DNA from 3 places in the Streptomyces sp. TAA486 genome. Region 1 is predicted to be linked to each of the others. Evidence: predicted binding sites of a transcription regulator. Region 1 holds the regulator's gene; each other region holds the start of a gene.
The links. The regulator HrcA, encoded in region 1, represses chaperone genes, less so after heat shock. The targets are predictions, from matches to a motif close to TTNGCACTCNGNNNNNCNGAGTGCNAA.
Positions count from the first base shown of each region.

Region 2: a site for HrcA is predicted at 5,696-5,722, ahead of groL (chaperonin GroEL). Genes of this name have one in related genera too.
Region 3: a site for HrcA is predicted at 3,404-3,430, ahead of groES (co-chaperone GroES). Genes of this name have one in related genera too.

Region 1 covers NZ_AUEV01000003.1:331,604-339,327, reverse strand. Annotated here, with positions in the region: gene I004_RS0108250 (ATP-binding SpoIIE family protein phosphatase) at 1-546, shown strand, start outside; gene hemW (radical SAM family heme chaperone HemW) at 628-1,866, opposite strand; gene I004_RS0108240 (DUF3097 domain-containing protein) at 1,965-2,813, opposite strand; gene I004_RS0108235 (MBL fold metallo-hydrolase) at 2,842-3,594, opposite strand; gene hrcA (heat-inducible transcriptional repressor HrcA) at 3,821-4,837, shown strand; gene dnaJ (molecular chaperone DnaJ) at 4,838-5,974, shown strand; gene I004_RS0108220 (nitronate monooxygenase) at 6,281-7,387, shown strand; gene I004_RS0108215 (16S rRNA (uracil(1498)-N(3))-methyltransferase) at 7,384-7,724, shown strand, end outside.
Region 2 covers NZ_AUEV01000013.1:260,876-268,599, forward strand. Annotated here, with positions in the region: gene I004_RS0118685 (class I SAM-dependent methyltransferase) at 1-711, shown strand, start outside; gene I004_RS0118695 (hypothetical protein) at 917-1,267, opposite strand; gene secD (protein translocase subunit SecD) at 1,411-3,783, shown strand; gene groL (chaperonin GroEL) at 3,919-5,547, opposite strand; gene I004_RS0118710 (cold-shock protein) at 5,968-6,171, opposite strand; gene I004_RS0118715 (MoaD/ThiS family protein) at 6,643-6,921, opposite strand; gene thrC (threonine synthase) at 6,918-7,724, opposite strand, start outside.
Region 3 covers NZ_AUEV01000001.1:93,598-101,321, reverse strand. Annotated here, with positions in the region: gene I004_RS0100575 (MOSC domain-containing protein) at 1-340, shown strand, start outside; gene I004_RS0100570 (SDR family NAD(P)-dependent oxidoreductase) at 361-1,134, shown strand; gene groL (chaperonin GroEL) at 1,213-2,838, opposite strand; gene groES (co-chaperone GroES) at 2,949-3,257, opposite strand; gene I004_RS0100555 (class I SAM-dependent methyltransferase) at 3,496-4,692, shown strand; gene I004_RS0100550 (hypothetical protein) at 4,846-5,094, opposite strand; gene tsaD (tRNA (adenosine(37)-N6)-threonylcarbamoyltransferase complex transferase subunit TsaD) at 5,091-6,194, opposite strand; gene rimI (ribosomal protein S18-alanine N-acetyltransferase) at 6,187-6,726, opposite strand; gene tsaB (tRNA (adenosine(37)-N6)-threonylcarbamoyltransferase complex dimerization subunit type 1 TsaB) at 6,783-7,448, opposite strand; gene I004_RS31290 (LmeA family phospholipid-binding protein) at 7,548-7,724, opposite strand, start outside.

The DNA.
Region 1 (7,724 bases):
CCCGAAGCGGCCGTCGTCACCGGTCTCGCGCGTCCCGTGCTGCGGCTGCTGGCCCGCGAGGGTTACAGCGTTCCCGAGGTCATGGACCGGCTCAACCGCGAGGTGGGCGAGCAGACCCGCTTCCTGTCCCTGATCTACGGGGAGTTGACGCCGCGATCAGCCGCCGCGGGCGGCGGGACCCTGTGCACGCTGGTCTGCGCCGGCCATCCCCTGCCGCTGGTGCGTGACGCCTCCGGGAAGGTACGTCCCGCCGCCGAGCCCCAACTCCTCCTCGGCGTCGAGGAGGACGTCTCGTACGAGAGCCAGAGCGTCGTTCTGGAGCCGGGCGAGACGCTGCTGTGCGTCACGGACGGTGTCACCGAACGCCGTTCCGGCCAATGGCAGTTCGATGACGACGACGGACTCGCGGCGGTACTCGCCGAGTGCAGCGGCCTCGACGCCGCGCAGACGGCGGAGAAGCTGCGCCGCGCGGTGCACGCCTTCGGCGACGGCGCGGCGGCGGACGACCTTGCCATGCTGGTGCTCCAGGCCCGCGGGGACGGCTGAAGGACAACGGCGGCCGGTCCGGCCGCCGTTGCCGGACCGGCCGCGTGAGCCCACCGGGCCGCGCGGCGGCGGACCGGCGCGTCAGTCCACGAGGTCGCGCACCACCGCGTCGGCCAGCAGTCGTCCGCGCAGCGTGAGCACTGCCCGCCCCTGCTCGTACGGGCCCGGCTGCAGCAGCCCGTCGTCCAGTGCGCGGCGTGCGGCCTCCGCGCCTGCGGGCGCGAGCAGCCCGAGCGGGCAGCCCGCCGCCAGCCGCAGCTCCAGCAGGATGCGCTCGACACGCCTGTCCTCGGGCGTCAGCACCTCGCGGCCCGCGCCGGGGGAGCGGCCCTCGGCCAGGGCTCGTGCGTAGGCGGCAGGGTGCTTCACGTTCCACCAGCGGACCCCGCCCACGTGGGAGTGCGCGCCGGGCCCGGCACCCCACCAGTCGCCGCCCGTCCAGTACAGCTCGTTGTGGCGGCAGGGGGCCGAAGGGTCCGACGCCACGGCCCAGTTGGAGACCTCGTACCAGCTCATGCCCGCGGCGGAGAGCATCTCCTCCGCGATGAGATAGCGGTCCGCGTGCACGTCGTCGTCCGTCGGCGGCACCTCGCCGCGCCGGATGCGGCGCGCGAGGCGCGTGCCCTCCTCGACGATCAGGGCGTACGCGGAGATGTGGTCGGCCCCCGCGGACAGGGCGGAGTCCAGGGAGGCCCGCCAGTCGTCGTCGCTCTCCCCGGGTGTGCCGTAGATCAGGTCGAGATTGACGTGCTTGAACCCCGCGGCACGGGCCTCCGCGACGCATTCCTCGGGCCTGCCGGGCGTGTGGCTGCGGTCGAGTACCTCGAGCACGTGGGCGCGTGCGCTCTGCATGCCGAAGGAGATCCGGTTGAAGCCCGCCTCACGCAGCCGCTCCAGAGAGGCGGGGCCGACGGACTCGGGATTCGCCTCGGTGGTCACTTCCGCGTCCTCGGTCAGCCCGAACTCGTCCCGCACGGTCGCGAGCATCGAGCCGAGGTCCTCGGGGGGCAGCAGCGTGGGGGTGCCCCCCCCGACGAAGACGGTGCTGACGCGGCGCGGGTCGTCGCCGAGGACCTTGCGGGCGAGCCGGATCTCGTCGGCGAGCGTGGACGCGTAGTTCTCCCGCGAGGCCAGTACGCCGCCGGAGCCGCGCAGCTCGGAGGCGGTGTAGGTGTTGAAGTCGCAGTAGCCGCAGCGGGTCGCGCAGTACGGCACGTGCAGGTAGAAGCCGAGCGGCCGCGAGTCGCGGCCCGCCAGGGCGTCGGACGGCAGCGACCCGCTCTCGGGCACGGGCTCGCCGTCGGGGAGTGCGGAGGGCATGCGTCCCATTGTCCGCGATGCCGCACGGCGCCCGTCACGGCAGCGGACGACGGAGCTTCGCCCGGCGGGCGCCCCTCCCCGCAGTCGTGCGGACCCCGCTACGAGAAGCCGACCGTCACATGGTCGATGAGCTGCTCCACGCGCCCCAGCAGGGCGGGCTCCAGGTCCCGGTAGTCGTGTACGTGCCCGAGGATCCGCTGCCATGCCGCGCCGGTGTTCGCGGGCCAGCCCAGGGCGGCGCACACGCCGCTCTTCCAGTCCTGCCCGTGCGGTACACGGGGCCAGGCGTCGATGCCGACGGAGGAGGGCTTCACCGCCTCCCAGATGTCGATGTACGGGTGTCCGACCACCAGCACGTGCTCGTCCGTGACCTCGGCCGCGATGCGGGACTCCTTCGAGCCCGGCACCAGGTGGTCGACGAGGACCCCGAGCCTGGCCTCCGGGCCGGGCTCGAAGTCCCGTACGACGGCGGGGAGATCGTCGATGCCCTCCAGGTACTCGACGACGACGCCCTCGATCCGCAGGTCGTCGCCCCAGACCTTCTCGACGAGTTCCGCGTCGTGCCGCCCCTCCACGTAGATCCGCCCCGCACGTGCCACCCGGGCCCGTGCGCCCGGCACGGACAGCGACCCGGACGCAGTGCGCCGCGGGCCCTCCGCGCCGCCCGCCGAGGCGGACTCCGGCGGCCGCGCCGGTCGTACGAGCGTGACGGTGCGGCCCTCGAGCAGGAATCCGCGGGGAGCCATCGGGAAGACACGGTGCTTGCCGAACCGGTCCTCCAGCGTGACGGTGGGGCCCTCGGCGGTCTTCTCGGTGCGGATCACGGCACCGCAGAAGCCGGTGGTGATCTCCTCCACCACCAGGTCGGGGTCTGCCGGCACCTCCGGCACGGGCCGCTGCTTCTTCCACGGCGGCGTCAGATCGGGATCGTAGGAACGGCTGCGCATGGCGGCATTCTTCACGACCGGCGCGACGTCAGGACAGTCCGAAACGGTCTGCCAGGGCGTCGCGTTGGGCCCGTACGAAGTCCGCGCCGACGACCGCGCCGTGCCCCGGCACGTACAGCGCGTCCTCGCCGCCGAGGGCGAGCAGCCGGCCGAGAGCCTCCGGCCACCGCGACGGATTGGCGTCGGGTCCGGCCTGCGGTTCACCGGACTCCTCGACGAGGTCGCCGCAGAAGACGACGCGGGGGGCGCCGTCCCGGTCGCTCACGACCACCGCCAGGTCGAACGGGCTGTGTGCCGCGCCCATGTTCACCAGGCGCACTTCGCGCTCGCCCGGCGTCATCGTGAGCTGCTCGGAGATGCCGTGCTGCGGCGGCACCAGCCCCGCCGCCGACTCCGCCGCCGCGTCCGGGGCCATGCCGTGCGCCACCGCGTCCCGGCGCAACTCCTCGCGCGCGCCCGCGAGATACTCGCCGAGACCCTGCGCCCCGTACACGTGGGCACCCTCGAACGCCGCCGTGCCGAAGACGTGGTCGAAGTGGGAGTGCGTGAGCGCGGCGTGCGTCACCGGCAGTCCGAAGAGGCCGCGCAGCCCGTCGCGGATCTCCGCGCCCTCCGCGACACCGGAGCCGGTGTCGACGACGAGCACTCCCTTCGTGCCCCGCACGGCGCCCACCGTCGCGTCCCAGCCGGGCAGCCTGCGCCGTGCGACGCCGGGCGCCAGCTGCTCCCAGAGACCCTCTCCGGGTGGTCCTTCGCGGTGTTTGTCCCTGTTCCAGGCCATGTGACGACGCTACTGGGACGTACCCCGCAGCGCGCCACCGCGATACGGTCAGAGCTGACGGCTCTTGCCCATGCCCAGGCAACCGGCCGTACACTGACCCAGGGGATCTGGCACTCCGTCGAGGAGAGTGCCAGGGACGCCGGAGAGACGCCGGGGGAGCGAGTGGCGCCGGCGGCCCCGGATCGAAATGTCGCAGGCAGAGGCAAGGCCGGACGGGAGGTGCGCGATGCTGAGTGAACGCAGGCTCGAAGTGCTGCGCGCGATCGTCCAGGACTATGTCGGTACCGAGGAGCCCGTGGGCTCCAAGGCCCTCACGGAGCGGCACAACCTCCAGGTGTCACCGGCCACCGTGCGCAACGACATGGCGGTGCTCGAGGACGAGGGCTACATCGCGCAGCCGCACACCAGCGCCGGCCGCATCCCGACCGACAAGGGCTACCGCCTCTTCGTGGACAAGCTGGCCGGGGTGAAGCCGCTCTCCTCTCCCGAGCGCCGCGCCATCCAGAACTTCCTGGAGGGCGCCGTCGACCTCGACGACGTGGTGGGGCGCACGGTGCGGCTGCTGGCGCAGCTGACGCGTCAGGTCGCCGTCGTGCAGTACCCGTCGCTGACGCGGTCGACGGTGCGGCATGTGGAGTTGCTCTCCCTCGCGCCCGCCCGGCTGATGCTGGTGCTGATCACCGACACCGGCCGCGTCGAGCAGCGGCTGGTCGACTGCCAGGCGCCCATCGGCGATTCCGCGCTGGCGGACCTGCGGGCCCGGCTCAACAGCCGTGTGGTGGGGCAGCGTTTCACCGAGGTGCCCTCCCTGGTGCAGGATCTCCCGGACGCCTTCGAGGGCGACGACCGCGGCACGGTGTCCACGGTGCTGGCCACCCTGCTGGAAACACTCGTGGAGGAGACCGAGGAACGCCTGATCATCGGCGGCACCTCCAACCTCACACGCTTCGGCCACGACTTCCCGCTGACCATCCGGCCCGTGCTGGAGGCGCTGGAGGAACAGGTCGTGCTGCTGAAGCTGCTCGGGGAAGCCAAGGACCCGGGCATGACCGTACGAATCGGGCATGAGAATGCCCATGAAGGACTGAGTTCCACATCGGTGGTTTCGGTCGGCTACGGTTCGGGCGACGAAGCAGTCGCCAAGCTCGGCGTGGTCGGACCGACCCGCATGGACTACCCCGGAACGATGGGAGCTGTACGCGCAGTGGCACGGTACGTCGGACAGATCCTCGCGGAGTCGTAAGTGGCGACGGACTACTACGCGGTCCTCGGCGTGCAGCGCGACGCCTCGCAGGACGACATCAAGAAGGCCTTCCGCAGGCTCGCGCGCGAGCTGCACCCTGACGTCAATCCTGACCCGAAGACGCAGGAGCGGTTCAAGGAGATCAACACCGCCTACGAGATCCTCTCCGACCCGCAGAAGAAGCAGGTCTACGATCTCGGCGGCGACCCGGCGGCCGGTGCCGCCGGTGGAGCGGGCGGCTTCGGCGGCGCGGGCGGCTTCGGCAACTTCTCGGACATCATGGACGCCTTCTTCGGCACCGCCTCGCAGCGCGGGCCGAGGTCGCGTACACGCCGGGGCCAAGACGCCATGATCCGGCTCGACATCGAGCTCGACGAGTCCGCCTTCGGCACGACGAAGGACATCCAGGTCGACACGGCCATCGTCTGCAACACCTGCAACGGTGAGGGCGCGGCGCCGGGCACCTCGGCGCAGACCTGCGACATGTGCCGCGGCCGGGGAGAGGTCTCCCAGGTCACCAGGTCCTTCCTCGGCCAGGTCATGACTTCGCGTCCGTGCCCGCAGTGCCAGGGCTTCGGCACGGTCGTGCCCAGCCCCTGCCCGGAGTGCGCGGGGGACGGGCGCATCCGTTCGCGCCGCAGCCTGACGGTCAAGATCCCCGCCGGTGTCGACAACGGCACCCGCATCCAGCTCGCGGGCGAGGGCGAGGTCGGCCCCGGCGGCGGTCCCGCCGGCGACCTGTACGTGGAGATCCACGAGACCGCGCACCCCGTCTTCCAGCGTCGCGGTGACGACCTGCACTGCACAGTCACCATCCCGATGACGGCCGCCGCCCTCGGGACGAAGGTGCCGCTGGAGACGCTGGACGGCCTGGAGGAGGTCGACATCCGGCCGGGCACGCAGTCCGGGCAGTCGATCCCCCTGCACGAGCGCGGCGTCACGCATCTGCGCGGCGGCGGGCGCGGGCAGCTCATCGTCCACGTCGAGGTGACGACGCCGTCCAATCTGGAGCCGGAGCAGGAGGAGTTGCTGCGGCGGCTGGCGGAGATGCGCGGTGAGGAGCGGCCGACGGGTCAGTTCCAGCCAGGGCAGCAGGGCCTGTTCTCGCGGCTCAAGGACGCGTTCAACGGCCGCTGAGGCAGCGGTTCCTGGCTGATCCCGGCGGTCCGGTGCGGGCCGTCCGCACGTACGCGTCGAGGCCCCTCCGCACGTACGCGTCGAGGCCCCTCCGCACGTACGGGCCGAGCGGGTCATGTACGTAGGAGTGCCCGTCCGACCGGTGGGACCTGCCGGTTCTGCACACCGGCCCGGTCCAGCGGTACGGCCGGTCCGCCGGCATCCGGCTCGGCGCCCCCGCTCACCGGCGATCCTTTCGCTGCCGTGGCGTCACCGCAGGACAGGTCCGGGCCGGGGCGGCCGCGGGCCCCGTGACAGGATGTGCGCATGCCCTCCGCATCGATCCCGTTCTCCGACCTCACGGAGCATCCGATTGTGCAGGCCCCCATGGCGGGCGGGCCCTCGTGTCCGGAGCTGGCCGGGAAGGTGAGCGAGGCGGGCGGCATGGGCTTCCTCGCCGCCGGCTACAAGACGCCCGAGGCGATGTACGAGGAGATCAAGCAGCTGCGCGGGCAGACCCAACGCCCCTTCGGCGTCAATCTGTTCATGCCGCAGCCCGACAACGCCGACGCGGGGGCACTGGAGCGCTACCGGGCGCAGCTCGCGGGCGAGGCGATGTGGTTCGAGACCGAACTCGGCGAGACCGACCACACGACCGACGACGCCTACGAGGCCAAGCTCGCCATACTCTTCGACGACCCCGTCCCCGTCGTCTCCTTCACCTTCGGCTGTCCGACCCGGCATGTGCTGGAGCGGTTCGCCAAGCGCGGGACGTACACCGTCGTGACCGTCACCTCCGCCCACGAGGCGGAGACCGCGGAGTTTCAAGGAGCAGACGCTGTGTGCGTACAGGGCGTCGAGGCGGGAGGCCACCAGAGCACCCACCGCGACGACCCGCAGATGGACGGCACCGGCAGCGGCCTGGGGCTGCTCTCCCTGATCACCCAGGTCAAGGAGACCGTGCGGCTGCCCGTCGTCGCCGCGGGCGGGCTGATGCGCGGCAAGCAGATCGCGGCGGTGCTGGCGGCGGGCGCGAGCGCCGCACAGCTCGGCACGGCTTTCCTCGTCTGCCCCGAGTCGGGCGCCGATGTCGTGCACAAGCAGGCCATGACCAATCCCCTCTTCGCACGCACCGAGTTGACCCGTGCCTTCACGGGGCGGCCCGCCCGTGCGCTCGTCAACCGCTTCCTGCGGGAGCACGGCCCGTACGCTCCCGCCGCCTATCCGCAGGTGCACCACCTGACCGCCCCGGTGCGCAAGGCCGCGGCCAAGGCGAAGGACCCGCAGGGAATGGCCCTTTGGGCGGGCCAGGGGCACAGGCTCGCCCGTGATCTGCCGGCGGAGCAGCTGATGGACGTACTGGTCACGGAGCTGGCGATGGCCCGCGAGAGGCTCGCGAAGCAGGGCGGGTCGGAAGCCGGCGGCCCCGTATGACCGCTCCCGTCTTTCTGGCGGACACCACTCAACTCGCGGACGTAGCAGGGCAAGACGGGGGCACCGTCGTGCTGGAGGGCCCCGAGGGCCGGCACGCGGTGTCGGTGCGGCGGCTGCGCCCCGGCGAGGAGATCGTGCTCACGGACGGAGCGGGCACCGGCGCGCACGGCACGGTGACGGCGGTCTCCGGCAAGGACCGCCTGGAAGTGGCCGTCACCTCGGTACGCAAGGAGGCCGAGCCCCGCCCCCGCATCACCGTCGTACAGGCGCTCCCGAAGGGCGACCGCGGCGAGCTGGCCGTCGAGACGATGACGGAGACGGGGGCCGACGCGATCGT
Region 2 (7,724 bases), on a different contig from region 1:
GGCACCGTCGCTCTGATCCTGGCTCACCGGTTCGGCGAGATCGTCGGCGTCGACCCGGACGCCGGAATGATCGCCGAGGCCGCTCGGCAAGCCGCCGGGCGCGGAGTGTCCGAGAAGACGCGGTGGGTGCGGGCTCGGGCCGAGGAACTGCCCGCGGGGCTCGGCACGTTCACCGTCGCGACCTTCGCCCAGTCCTTCCACTGGATGGACCGCGACGCGGTGGCGGCCACCGTGAAGGGCATGCTCCGGCCCGGCGGGGCCCTGGTGCACGTCTCCGATCTGAAGACGGAGACGCGGAGCGTCGAGGGTCTTCCCTGCCCCGCGGTGCCCGAAGCGGCCATCGAGGAGCTCGTCAGGGACCATCTGGGACCGGTACGGCGAGCCGGCCTGGGCCTGCTGCCGAACGGAACAGCCGGCAACGAGGCCGCGGTGTTCACCCGGGCGGGATTCGCCGGCCCTGAGCGCCACATCGTTCCCGGCGGGCAGGCGCTGGAACGCACCTCCGACGACGTCGTCGCGGCGGTGTTCTCCATGTCGTTCTCGGCTCCGCACCTGTTCGGCACGCGCCGCGACGAGTTCGAGGCCGACCTGCGCCGGATACTGCGGACGGCCTCCCCGGCGGACCGGTTCTCCGAACGGCAGCCGAGCACCGAGGTGTTCGTCTGGTGGAGAGACCCCACGGACCTGGAGCCGTCTCCCCCGGCCGCGTGACCTTCCCCGCGAAGACCGGCTCGACGGAGCAGCACGACCTGCCCGATACGCCGTTGAAGCCGGGACGCTTCTCGGGCAGGCTGTGACGGGTCCGCGCCTCCCGGCTCCGGACGTCGAGCGAGGCGAGGAGGGCGAGGTGCCACGTACCGCTGACCGCGTGCGCCGCCCGGCCCTCACACACCGCGCCTCGCCGCCGTCACCGCCTTCACCGGCCACCGCTCCGCATTGCGCGCCGCGCCGGAGCGGACTGCGGGCGGGTCTGCCGGGCGTCCTCCTCGCCGTGCTGCTCGCCCTGTTCGGCGGCTTCGCGGCGGTGCAGCACCAGCCGGGTCTCCATGACGTGCGGTCCGGTGGCCAGTCCGCCGGTGCGCATCAGCAGCACCCCCAGCAGCATCTCCAGAAAGCGATTGCGCACCCGGCACACGCCGCCACGCAGGCTCCCCTCCCGCTGCTTCCCGCCGTCGATCAGAACGGTTCGCAGGAGCAGCGCGGCCACGTGCTGCCGGAGTGCCCGCAACTCTCGGCCGCGCACCTCACGCACCACTCGCCGCGCCAAGGACGCGCTCCCCCGGCCCGCACAGGCATCTGAGCTCCGACCGAACCGGCATCCGGCCGCCGCACTCCGGCGCGCGCCGGTGCCGTCATCCTCATCACCGCGGTCCCTGAAGGGGCCCGGTGTGCCTGTGCAGGAGGCAAACCATGACTCGCGCCAACAGGGTGCGGGCGGTGATCGCGCTTGCCGTGATGGCTCTCGCCGCGGTCCTCGCCATGACCCAGCAACCCCGCCTCGGCATCGATCTGCGGGGCGGAACACAGATCGTCCTGGAGTCCCGCGACTCCGCGACAGCGAAAGCGACACCGTCCACCACCGACGACACCATGGAGGTGCTGCGGCAGCGCGTCGACGCACTCGGAGTCGCCGAACCCGGCCTCGTACGCTCCGGAGACAACCGCATCATCGTCGAACTCCCCGGCCTTCAGGACGCGGAGGAAGCCACCGAGGTCCTCGGTCGCACCGCCCAGCTCACCTTCCACCCCGTCAAGGGCGCTCCCCGGGACCACAGCTCCGCGGCCGGCGGCGGTGACACACCCACCGACGAATCGGGCCGCCCGGTGCGGCTCGGCGGCACCGCCATGACGGGTGACGAGGTCAAGTCCGCGGAAGCAGCCGTCGACCCGCAGCGCGGCTCAGGCTGGTTCGTCGATCTCGGCTTCCGCGACAAGGGCAAGGAGCGCTGGGCGGAGCTGACGGGCAAGGCCGCGTGCAATCCGGCCGGCGACCCTCGACGCCGCGTCGCGATCGTGCTCGACAAGAAGGTCATCTCGTCGCCGCAGGTGGATCCGTCCGTCTCCTGCGGGCACGGCATCGCCGGCGGAAACACCCAGATCACAGGGGACTTCAGCGAGGCCGAGGCGAAGGAGCTGGCCACGCTGGTGGAGGGCGGAGCCCTCCCCGTCCCGGTCGAGGTGATCGAACACCATACCGTCGGTCCCACGCTGGGCGCCGAGGCGATCGAGGCCAGCGCCTGGGCCGCCGCGACCGGAGTGCTGCTCACCTCCGGTCTCGTCATCTGCGTCTACCGACTCCTCGGCGCGCTCACCGCCGTCGGCCTGCTGTGCTACGGACTGATCGCCTACTCCGCGCTGCTGGCGTTCGGAGCCACGCTCACGCTGCCGGGTCTCGCCGGCTTCGTCCTCGCGATCGGCATGGCCGTCGACGCGAACGTCCTCGTCTTCGAACGGGCCCGCGAGGAGTACGCATACGGACGCGGAAGAAGCCTGCGCACCGCCTCGGCCAAGGGCTTCCGCGGCGCGTTCGGCGCGATCGCCGACTCCAACGTCACGACCCTTCTGGCCGCCCTGCTGCTGTTCACGCTCGCCTCGGGACCGGTGCGCGGCTTCGGCGTGACGCTCTCCATCGGTGTGGTGGCCTCGATGGTCAGCGCGCTGGTCGTCACGAGGGTGCTGGTGGACTTCGCCGTGGAACGCCGTAGCGTGCGCGCCCGTCCGCGGATCTCCGGTCTTACGGGCCTGGGCCGCGTACGGACCCAGCTGACGAAGCGGAATCCGGACTGGATGCGCCACGGCAGGAGACTGCTCGCGGTCTCGGCCGCGGCAGTCCTCCTCGCGGTGGGCGGACTGGCGCTGCGCGGGCTGGACTTCGGCGTCGAATTCACCGGCGGGCGCCTCGTGGAGTACTCGACGAGCCGAGCGGTCGATCCGGAGGCCGCCCGCACGGCGCTCGCCGACGCGGGCGTGCCGGAGACCGTCGTGCAGAGTTCCGGATCCGGGGGCGGGGGCGGCGGTCACGAGATCACCGTCCGGTCGGAGCAGCTCACCGCCGGCCAGGAGGACACGGTCCGTTCGACGCTGGACGGCCTCGGCGGTGACGCCGAGAAGGTACGCGACGAACTGTTCGGGCCGAGCCTCGGCGACGAGCTGCGGCAGAACGCGCTGATCGCTCTCGGGGTCGCACTCGGCGCCCAGTTGCTCTACCTGGCCTTCAGGTTCAGGTGGACATTCGGTGCGTCGGCGGTGCTCGCGCTCGCCCATGACGCGGTGATCCTCGTCGGTGCCTTCGCGTGGCTCGGGAAGCCCGTCGACGGGGTGTTCCTGGCCGCACTGCTGACCGTCATCGGCTACTCGGTGAACGACTCCGTCGTCATCTTCGACAGGGTCCGCTCGGAATGGCAGGGGCAGGAACCCGGCGCGAGGCAGGGGCAGAGGCAGGAACGAGGGCAGGCGCCCGGAGGCAGCGGACGGAGGAAATCGTTCCGGAGTGTGGTCAACAGCGCGGTCGTCCAGACGGTGCCGCGCACCCTCAACACCGGGATGGGCGCGCTGTTCATCATCGCCGCGCTCGCGGTGCTGGGCGGCGACTCGCTCGGCGACTTCGCCCTGGCACTGCTGATCGGCATCGCGGTGGGCTCGTACTCGTCGCTGTTCGTCGGTGCGCCACTCGCCGTCGAACTCGAGGCCCGTACGCACAGTTCGCCCCGCCCGGGAGGCGGGCCCAAGCCCGCGGCGGCCAGGGCGCGCCGCGCGCCGCACGACAACGGAGCGCGCGTCTGAGGAAGCGCCCCACGGCCCCTGACCGATGCCCGACGCACGCCGAGGGCGGCACCCCAACGGGATGCCGCCCTCGGTCCGTTCCGTACCGGGAGGCAGTCGGCCCTCCCCGCAAACGGATTTCCGATCGCTGCGCGATCAGAAGTCCATGCCACCGCCCATGCCACCGGTCGGGTCGCCGCCACCTGCGGCGGCCTTCTCCGGCTTGTCGGCGATGACGGCTTCCGTCGTCAGGAAGAGCGCCGCGATGGAGGCGGCGTTCTGCAGAGCGGAACGGGTCACCTTCGCCGGGTCGTTGATGCCCTCGGCGAGCATGTCCACGTACTCCCCGGTGGCGGCGTTGAGGCCGTGCCCCGGCTTCAGGTTGCGCACCTTCTCCGTCACGACGCCGCCCTCGAGGCCGGCGTTGATCGCGATCTGCTTGAGCGGTGCCTCCAGCGCGAGCTTGACGGCCTGGGCGCCCGTCGCCTCGTCGCCTTCGAGCTCCAGCTTCTCGAAGACGCTGGACGCCTGGAGCAGAGCCACGCCACCACCGGCGACGATGCCCTCCTCGACGGCGGCCTTGGCGTTGCGCACCGCGTCCTCGATGCGGTGCTTGCGCTCCTTCAGCTCCACCTCGGTGGCGGCACCCGCCTTGATGACGGCGACGCCGCCGGCGAGCTTGGCAAGGCGCTCCTGGAGCTTCTCGCGGTCGTAGTCCGAGTCCGAGTTCTCGATCTCGGCACGGATCTGCGAGACGCGGCCGGCGACCTGGTCGCTGTCGCCCGCGCCGTCGACGATCGTGGTCTCGTCCTTGGTGATCACGACCTTGCGGGCGCGGCCCAGCAGCTCCAGACCGGCGTTCTCCAGCTTGAGGCCGACCTCTTCGGAGATGACGGTGCCGCCGGTGAGGATGGCGATGTCACCGAGCATCGCCTTGCGGCGGTCGCCGAAGCCCGGAGCCTTGACGGCGACGGACTTGAAGGTGCCGCGGATCTTGTTCACGACGAGCGTGGACAGGGCCTCGCCCTCGACGTCCTCGGCGATGATCAGCAGCGGCTTGCCCGACTGCATGACCTTCTCGAGCAGCGGAAGGAGGTCCTTCACGCTGCCGATCTTGGAGTTGACGATGAGGATGTAGGGGTCCTCGAGCTCCGCCTCCATGCGCTCCATGTCGGTGGCGAAGTACGCGGAGATGTAGCCCTTGTCGAAGCGCATGCCCTCGGTGAGCTCCAGCTCGAGCCCGAAGGTCTGCGACTCCTCGACGGTGATGACGCCTTCCTTGCCGACCTTGTCCATCGCCTCGGCGATGAGCTCGCCGATCTGCGGGTCGCCGGCGGAGATGGAGGCCGTGGAGGCGATCTGCTCCTTGGTCTCCACGTCCTTGGCCTGCTCGAGCAGGGCGGCGGAGACGGCCTCGGTGGCACGCTCGATGCCGCGCTTGAGCGCCATCGGGTTGGCACCAGCGGCGACGTTGCGCAGACCTTCCTTGACGAGAGCCTGGGCGAGGACGGTCGCGGTCGTCGTGCCGTCACCGGCGACGTCGTCCGTCTTCTTCGCGACCTCCTTGACCAGCTCGGCGCCGATCTTCTCGTAGGAGTCCTCGAGCTCGATCTCCTTGGCGATGGAGACACCGTCGTTGGTGATCGTGGGGGCGCCCCACTTCTTCTCCAGCACGACGTTCCGGCCCTTGGGGCCGAGCGTGACCTTGACGGCGTCGGCGAGCTGGTTCATCCCGCGCTCGAGGCCGCGCCGTGCCTCCTCGTCGAACGCGATGATCTTGGCCATGTGAAGTGGTCCCTCCCGGACTGGGGATCCCCCTGCACAACCAGGGGACGGGTATACCGGACCGCGCTGGCGCCCGCGACGGACGGCCCTTCAGCCGCGTGGTTCCTTGCTCCACCCGACGAACGAGCCTCACCGACCCGGTCCTTGTCTGTCACTCTCACTCGGAGAGTGCTAACGCAATGATTAGCACTCGACCCCTGCGAGTGCAAGCGTCCCCAGGACATCACACCGGGCCGGGGCCGGCGCAACCGATCGGTCCGGGAACGTCCCGCGGTGCGCCGCCGTGGACGCACCCGGCCGGGCTGGCGCCGGGAGGAGAGGTCCGAACAGCCGTAAGAGGGGCCGCACCTCATCACGAGGTGCGGCCCCTCTTACGGCTGTTGTTACGGCTGTTGCAGCTCTGCGCAGTGTTGCGGGTGCTCAGGCAGTCACACGGACCATGTCCGCCTGCGGCCCCTTCTGACCCTGCGAGATCTCGAACTCGACCCGCTGTCCTTCGTCCAGGGTGCGGTAGCCGTCCATCTGGATCGCGCTGTAGTGCACGAACACGTCCGCACCACCGTCGACCGCGATGAAGCCGTATCCCTTCTCCGCGTTGAACCACTTGACGGTGCCCTGAGCCATCCCTAACTCCCCTATTACTGGCCCTTGCACGAGCCCGCACTTCGCGGACCCGGGTCAGACCTCACCTCCGGTACGGCCCCGCAGATGTGCGGAGGCTTACACCGGAAGGCGTCGACCGCGGCTGAATGTATCTGCACGGACGCCCTCTGCAACAGGTCGCGAAGACGAGAAATCTGAGCACCGACCGAGGGCCCAAAAGCCCGCATTCCGCGGGGAAGCGGGGCAAACATGGCCGGGCATAGCGTGCCAACACGACAATTGCCGCCCCGAATTCGGGCACAACTTGTCGCGTTCTCATATGCTCCCGGCACATGCCGGGTGAGTCACTGGGGTGGGATTGACCGCAACCCTATCGCGTCCCCACACGCGGAACCGCCCCCTCCGTTTCGCTCGGCGTGCACGGAGAAGGCGGTTCGACAGTAGGGGATCGGAGCCCGGCGCAGGGCGCCTTCACCGACCTCTCACGAGACCTCAGCAGCCCCCCGCAACCGCGGGAATGATGGACACGCCGGCACCGTCGGGCGTCGGTGTCTGAAGGCCCTGCTCGAAGCGGACGTCGTCGTCGTTCACGTAGACGTTGACGAATCGGCGCAGGTTGCCCGAGTCGTCGAGCACCCGCGCGCCGATGCCGGTGTGGTTGCTCTCCAGATCGGTCAGCACCTCGGAGAGAGTCGCGCCCTCGGCGCTCACCTCCGCCTGACCGCCGGTGTAAGTGCGCAGGATGGTCGGGATACGGACGTTCACGCTCATGATGCGAGACCAGCCTCTCGGAAGGAATCCAGGTTCGGACGGATGACGGCGGTCGGCCCGGTGGTGGGAGCCACCGCATCCAGGGTCTTCAGGCCGTCGCCCGTGTTGAGGACGACGGTGGTGAGGGTCGGGTCGAGCCGGCCCTCCTCGATCAGTTTCCTCGTGACTCCGACGGTTACGCCGCCCGCGGTCTCGGCGAAGATCCCCTCGGTCCGCGCGAGGAGCTTGATCGCGTCGACGATCCGCTGGTCGTCGACGTCCTCCACCGCGCCGCCGGTACGGCGCGCGATGTCCAGCACGTACGGGCCGTCGGCGGGGTTGCCGATGGCCAGCGACTTGGCGATCGTCTCCGGGCGCACCGGGCGCACGACGTCGTGCCCGTCCTTGAACGCGCGGGAGACCGGCGAGCAGCCCTCCGCCTGCGCACCGAAGATCTTGTACGGCTTGTCCTCGACGAGACCGAGGGCGATCAGCTCCTTGAGCCCCTTGTCGATCTTCGTGAGCTGCGAGCCGGAGGCGATGGGGACCACGAGCTGGTCCGGCAGCCGCCAGCCCAGCTGCTCGCAGATCTCGTACGCGAGGGTCTTGGAGCCCTCGGCGTAGTACGGGCGCAGATTGACGTTGACGAAGCCCCACCCCTCACCCGCGGGGTCGCCGATCAGCTCGGAGCAGAAACGGTTCACGTCGTCGTAGTTGCCCTCGATGCCGACCAGTTCGCCACCGTAGACAGCCGCCATGACGACCTTGCCCTGCTCCAGGTCGTGCGGGATGAACACGCACGAGCGAAGACCCGCACGGGCTGC
Region 3 (7,724 bases), on a different contig from region 1:
CATAGGCGAGCGCTGGCTCGTCGGGAGCCGGGTCGTGCTGGAGGTCAGCTCGGTGCGCATCCCCTGCCGTACGTTCGCGAGCTGGCTCGACGAACGCGGCTGGGTCAAGCGCTTCACGGACAGGGCGTTGCCCGGTGCCTATCTGCGGGTGGTCGAGCCGGGGCCGGTGAGCGGCGGGGACGGGATCCAGATCGTTCACCGTCCCGACCACGAGGTGACCGTGAGCTTCCTCTTCCGCGCGCTGACGCGGGAGCCGGACCTCCTGCCGCGCGTTCTGTCCGCGGGCGACGCGCTCCACCCGGAGGCCCGCCGCAAAGCCCTGCGGCGCAGGGCCGGTTGACACGCGGATAACGTGCCCCCATGACGACTGCGCTGATCACGGGAGCGACCTCCGGCCTCGGAGCTGCCTTCGCCCGACGGCTCGCACGGGACGGGCACCACCTCGTACTGGTCGCCCGCAACAAGGAACGTCTGTCGCAGGAGGCGACGCACCTCCACGACCTGCACGGCGTCGAAGCGTCCGTCCTCGCCGCGGACCTCTCCACCGACGAGGGGATCTCGGCCGTCGAGGACCGGCTGCGGGACCGGGACCACCCCGTGGATCTGCTGATCAACAACGCGGGCTTCGGCAACAAGGGCACGTTCCTGAACGTCCCCCTCGAGGACGAGCTCACGATGCTCAAGGTCCACTGCGAGGCGGTGCTGCGGCTCACCTCGGCGGGGGTGGAGCGCATGCGGGAACGGGGGCGCGGAGGCGTGGTCAACGTCGCGTCGGTCGCCGCGTTCGTGCCGCGCGGGACGTACGGGGCGAGCAAGGCGTGGGTCGTGCAGTTCTCCCAGGGCGCGGCGAAGGACCTGGCGGGCTCGGGTGTGCGGCTGATGGCGCTGTGCCCGGGGTTCGTGCGGACGGAGTTCCACGAGCGGGCCGGCATGGACGCCGGGAGCGTGCCGGGCTGGATGTGGCTGGAGGCTGATGCCGTGGTCGACGCGGCGATGAAGGACCTGGCCCGCGGCAGGAGCCTCTCCATCCCCGACGTCCGCTACAAGGCGCTCATGGGCGCGGCCCGGCTCCTGCCCAGGGAGCTGCTGTCGAAGGCGTCGACGACGACGGGCCGCAAGTTCGGGCCCCGCTGACTCGCGCGGGCAGGACGGCAGGACGCACGAAGGCCCGGCACCCCGCGACGGGGTACCGGGCTTCTGCGTGTGACCGGGTCAGTGGGCGTGGCCGTGACCGTGGCCCGCCGCTGCCGGCTCTTCCTCTTCCGGCTTCTCGACGACCAGCGTCTCGGTCGTGAGCATCAGCGACGCGATCGACGCCGCGTTCTCCAGCGCGGAGCGCGTGACCTTGACCGGGTCGATGACGCCGGCCTTGATCAGGTCGCCGTAGTCGCCGGTGGCCGCGTTGAAGCCCTGGTTGCGGTCGAGCTCGGAGACCTTCGAGGTGATGACGTAGCCCTCGAGGCCCGCGTTCTCGGCGATCCAGCGCAGCGGCTCCACCACGGCGCGGCGCACGACGGCGACACCGGTGGCCTCGTCGTCCGTCTTGCCGAGCGAGCCCTCCAGGACCTTCGCGGAGTGGACGAGGCTGGCGCCGCCGCCAGCGACGATGCCTTCCTCGACCGCCGCACGGGTCGCGGAGATCGCGTCCTCCAGGCGGTGCTTCTTCTCCTTGAGCTCGACCTCGGTCGCGGCACCGACGCGGATGACGCAGACGCCGCCGGCCAGCTTGGCCAGACGCTCCTGCAGCTTCTCGCGGTCCCAGTCGGAGTCCGTGGCCTCGATCTCGGCCTTGATCTGGCCGACGCGGGCCTGCACGTCCTCGCTCTTGCCGGCACCGTCGACGATCGTCGTGTCGTCCTTGGTGACGGTGACGCGGCGGGCGCTGCCCAGGACGTCCAGCCCGGCCTGGTCGAGCTTGAGGCCGACCTCCTCGGCGATGACGGTGGCGCCGGTGAGCGTCGCCATGTCGCCGAGCATCGCCTTGCGGCGGTCACCGAAGCCGGGCGCCTTGACGGCGACGGCGTTGAAGGTGCCGCGGATCTTGTTCACGACGAGGGTGGAGAGGGCCTCGCCCTCGACGTCCTCGGCGATGATCAGCAGCGGGCGGGAGCCGCCGGCCTGCATGATCTTCTCAAGCAGCGGCAGCAGGTCCTGGATGGACGCGATCTTGCCCTGGTGGATCAGGATGTACGGGTCGTCGAGGACGGCTTCCATACGCTCCTGGTCGGTGACCATGTACGGCGAGAGGTAGCCCTTGTCGAAGGCCATGCCCTCGGTGAAGTCGAGCTCCAGGCCGAAGGTCTGGGACTCCTCGACGGTGATGACGCCGTCCTTGCCGACCTTGTCCATCGCCTCGGCGATCAGCTCACCGACCTGCTTGTCCTGGGCGGACAGACCGGCGACGGAGGCGATGTCCTCCTTGGAGTCGATCGGGCGTGCGTTGGCGATCAGGTCGTCGGAGACGGCCTTGACCGCGGCGTCGATGCCCTTCTTCAGGGCGGCGGGCGAGGCGCCGGCGGCCACGTTGCGCAGGCCCTCGCGGACCAGGGCCTGCGCGAGCACGGTGGCGGTGGTGGTGCCGTCACCAGCGATGTCGTTGGTCTTGGTCGCCACCTCCTTCACCAGCTGGGCGCCGAGGTTCTCGTACGGGTCCTCGACCTCGACCTCACGGGCGATGGTGACGCCGTCGTTGGTGATGGTGGGCGCGCCGAACTTCTTGTCGATGACGACGTTGCGGCCCTTGGGGCCGATGGTCACCTTCACGGTGTCGGCCAGCTTGTCGACGCCGCGCTCGAGGGCGCGGCGCGCGTCCTCGTCGAACTTCAGGATCTTGGCCATGGGAGCTGTTGAGTCCTCTCAGACGAACCGCGCCCCGGCCCCGGTACATCTCGTATGCGATGCGGGAGGGACCGGGGCGCGGATCAGAAATGTCTTCCGGCTGCGGTGACTTACTTCTCGACGATCGCGAGAACGTCGCGAGCCGAGAGGACGAGGTACTCCTCGCCGCTGTACTTCACCTCGGTGCCGCCGTACTTGCTGTACAGAACGATGTCGCCGACGCTCACGTCGAGCGGCAGGCGGTTGCCGTCCTCGAAGCGTCCCGGGCCGACGGCCAGGACAGTGCCCTCCTGGGGCTTCTCCTTGGCGGTGTCCGGAATGACCAGGCCCGAGGCCGTGGTCTCTTCAGCGTCGAGCGGCTGGACCACGATGCGGTCCTCGAGCGGCTTGATGGCAACCTTGCTGGCGGTCGTCACGATCCGACCTCCCCCTTCGGAGATCTCATAACGGGGTCTTATGTCTGGGGTGGCGACCTGGCAGATCCGTCGTCGCGGGTGCCGGATCTTCCTGTCGCTGTGTCTGGCACTCGCCTTGGGAGAGTGCCAGGGCCGACATTATGCTGCGGTTAGCACTCCGTCAACCAGAGTGCCAGTCGCGCCGGTGCCGAACGCCCGCCCCCGGGGCGGACCCGTCACGGCCGAACGGGAGAATGCCGTGGTGGACCGTGAGGCGTTCGCCGCGTTGCTCGGCGATGAAGGACAGGCGCTGCTCGGCTCGTTGGAGCTCTACGAGCCCGACCGCGAGCTGAGCGTGGCGACGCGGCTGCGGCGCACGTACGCGCCGGAACTGGTGTCCGCGGCCCTCGGCCAGGCGCGGCTGCGGCAGCGGGCGGCGGCGAAGTTCGGCGCCGAGGACGCCGCACGCATGTACTTCACGCCCAACGGCCTGGAGCAGTCGACGCGGGCGAACGTCGCCACGCACCGGGCGGAGCGCTTCCTGCGGTCGGGCGTCGAGCGTCCGGCGGATCTGTGCTGCGGGATCGGCGGTGACGCGATCGCCCTGGCGCGCGCCGGTATGCACGTACTGGCCGTGGACCGCGACCCGTTGACGTGCGACGTCGTACGGGCGAACGCCGCGGCGCTCGGGCTCGGCGACCGCATCGAGGTCCGCTGCCAGGACGTCGCGGACGCCGACCTCTCGGGCCGCGACGCCGTGTTCGTGGATCCCGCGCGCCGGGGCGGAAAGGGCCGGATCTTCGACCCCGAGGCGTACTCCCCACCGCTGTCGTGGGCCGTCGAAGTGGCCCGGCGCTTCCGGCACTCGGCGCTGAAGGTGGCGCCGGGCATTCCGCACGAGATGGTTCCCGACGAAGCCGAGGCGGAGTGGATCTCGGACTCCGGGGACGTGAAGGAGGCCGTGCTCTGGTTCGGCATCTCGGACCCGGCGGAAAGTTCCCCCGTACGGGCGACGCTGCTGCCCGGCGGGCATTCACTCTCGTCGCGCGGTCTGCCCGATCCGCCGGTCGGCACCGTGGGCCGCTTCCTGTACGAGCCGGACGGCGCGGTCGTACGCGCGCATCTGGTGGCCGAAGTGGCGGCGGATCTCGGCGGGAGGCTCATCGACCCGACGATCGCCTATGTGACGTGCGACGAGGCACGCGCCACCCCGTACGCGACCGGCTACGGGATCACCGACGTGCTGCCCTTCCAGCTGAAGCGGCTGCGGGCGCTGCTGCGCGAGCGCGGGATCGGGGTGGCCACGATCAAGAAACGCGGCTCGGCCGTGGAACCGGCGGAGCTGCGCAAGAAGCTCAAGCTCGCAGGACCACGCGAATGCACGGTGTTCCTCACCCGGGTCGCGGGCGCACCGACGGTTCTGCTCGGGCAGCCACTCGGATCACCGGCCGCGGCATAGTCCCCGCGGCCGGGTCGCGAGAAGTCGTCGCGGCCCATGGGCCGTTGGCGGACGGCACCTCGAAGTGCGGGATGTCCAGGTGCTCTTGGGCTCGGTGCGCACCTTCAGGTGACCCGGCGGGTGACCGGTTCCGGAGGGCCGTGGGGCCGGCCGTCAGACCTGTTCGAACCGCCAGCGGTGCACGGGACGGGCCGTCAACTGCTCGGGAGGGTCCGGGAGTTCGGGGAGCTTCGCGGACAACTCGGCGGACCACCAGGTGATGACCAGGACGCGGTCCCCGGGTGCCCGGAAGGTCTCCCGGCGCTGCGGGGAGGCGTCCAGCTCCTGGGCACGGGCCCAGGAAAGCAGTTCACCGCCGCGGCCCTCGGGCGCCTTCGCCTCCCACATCAGGGCGACGGTCATGAGTAGAGGTTCTCCCGGCTCAACTCGTGCACGTGGTCGTGGGCGTGCGTGTGTCCCTGGCCCGGCACGTGCGGTTCGGTGACGGGCAGCGAGGAGTCCGCGGGAAGGTCCCAGTCGGAGGCGGCACGGCGGCGCGCGACCATCTCGGCGCCGAGAGCGGCGACCATGGCCCCGTTGTCCGTGCACAGCTTGGGACGGGGCACGCGCAGCTCGATGCCCGCGTCGGCGCAGCGCTCCTCGGCCATGGCGCGCAGCCGCGAGTTGGCCGCGACGCCGCCGCCGATCATCAGATGGGAGACGCCCTCGTCCTTGCAGGCACGGATGGCCTTTCGCGTCAGGACATCGGTGACCGCCTCCTGGAACGACGCGCTCACATCGCGTACGGGGACTTCCTCACCCGCGTTGCGCTTGGCCTCGATCCACCGGGCGACGGCCGTCTTGAGTCCCGAGAAGGAGAAGTCGTAGGGGGCGTCGCGGGGACCCGTCAGACCGCGCGGGAAGGCGATCGCCTCGGGGTTCCCCTCACGGGCGTACCGGTCGATGACAGGGCCGCCCGGGAAGCCGAGGTTGAGCACCCGCGCCACCTTGTCGAAGGCCTCTCCCGCCGCGTCGTCGATGGTCGAGCCGAGGGGGCGCACGTCTGCCGTGATGTCTGGGGCGAGCAGCAGCGAGGAGTGACCGCCGGAGACGAGCAGGGCCATGGTCGGCTCGGGAAGCGCGCCGTGTTCGAGCTGGTCGACGCAGATGTGGGACGCGAGGTGGTTGACCCCGTAGAGCGGCTTGCCCAGCGCGTACGCGTAGGCCTTCGCGGCGCTGACACCGACGAGGAGCGCGCCCGCGAGCCCAGGGCCGGCGGTGACCGCGACGGCGTCGAGGTCGGAGGCCGCGACGCCCGCGTCGCGCAGGGCGCGTTCGATGGTGGGGACCATCGCCTCCAGATGGGCGCGGCTGGCGACCTCGGGCACGACGCCGCCGAAGCGTGCGTGCTCGTCGACGCTGGAGGCGATGGCGTCGGCGAGCAGCGTGTGGCCGCGGACGATGCCGACGCCGGTCTCGTCGCAGGAGGTCTCGATGCCGAGGACGAGGGGTTCGTCAGCCATGAGTCTTCGTTCCTTGGGAGTTCGTCGAGGGGGCGGGGGTCTCCAGGCGCATGACGAGGGCGTCCACGTTGCCGGGCTGGTAGTAGCCGCGACGGAGCCCGATCCGGGTGAAGCCGAAGCGCTCGTAGAGACGTTGTGCGGGTGCGTTGTCCACGCGGACCTCCAGCAGCACCTCGTGGCAGGAGAACCCGGCGGCCGCGGCGAGGAGTTCGCCCAGCAGGCGGGCACCGAGGCCGGTGCCGCGGTGGGAGGGGAGCACTCCGATCGTCTGGATGTCGCCGGTGCCGCCGACGGCGGCGAGGCCGCCGTAGCCGACGAGCGTGCGGCCGGTGCCGATACCCAGGTCGCCCGCGCCCGGGGCACCGGTCGCCGCATGCCCGGCGTCCTGTTCCTCGGCCACGAGATAGCGGCGGGTGGCTGCGGAGCCGCGGGCGTGCGCGAGCTCCGACCAGAACAGGCCGGCCGACCATGCGTCTTCGGGAAAGAGGATCCGTTCGAGTTCCAGCACGCGATCGATGTCCCACCAGCGCATCTCGCGGAGGACCACATCGGCGCTGCCCCCGCTGCGGTGCTCGGCGGCGGTCCGGGTCACTTCGGCGTGACCACCTTGTAGTTGGCGGGAACGCGGGCGTCGGGGCGGCGCAGGTACAGCGGCCGCGGCGGCGGGAACTCCTCGCCCTTGGAGAGCTTCTCAGCAGCGAGGCAGGCGATTGCCGCCGCCGACTGGTCGAGGGGAAGGTCCGTGCGCAGACCTGTGAAGATCTCCTCGTAGAGCCGCGCCCCGGCACCGACGGCGGGCATCGCGGTGACCTCGGAGGGCAGCTCGCCCGGACGGTCCACGGCCGGGTCGCCGATGCGGGTGCGGGCATCGGAGTACCGCGCCCAGTAGACCTCCTTGCGGCGGGCGTCCGTCGCCACGACGAAGGGGACCTCCAGCCCGGAGGCGTACGCGATGCCGTCGAGAGTGCACATTCCGAGCACCGGAACGCCGAGTGCGGCGCCGAAGGACTCGGCAGTCGCCAGCCCGACCCGCAGCCCGGTGTACGGGCCAGGACCCGTACCGACGACGACGCGGTCGACGTCCTGCAGTGGGCGGCCGGCCTCGCGCAGCACCCGGTCGACCGAGGGCAGCAGCAGCTCGCCGTGGCGGCGGGCGTCGGTCTGGTCGGAAGCCGCGAGGAGGCGGTCACCGTCGGTGTCGTACAGCGCGACAGTGACGGCCGGCGTGGCGGTGTCAAGAGCTAGCAGCAGCACGGTAGCCAGCCTACGGCGAACGGGGAGCGGCCGGTCCCGGGGTCCCGTACGGGACGCTTTCGGGTGACTCACCACACGCGAGGCGCCCCGACGGATGTCTCAGCGTTGCCCGCCGGGACCCTGACGCGCCTTCTCCACTCCGCCGAAGGGCATGTCCGAGCCCGTCAGCTGCGCGCGTATCCCGTCCTTCTCCACGGAGATCCCGCGCAGCCGCACATCGCCCGGCACCTCCGGCAGCCGCACCGACAGCGACAGCTTCTCCGCGAGCTTCGGCTC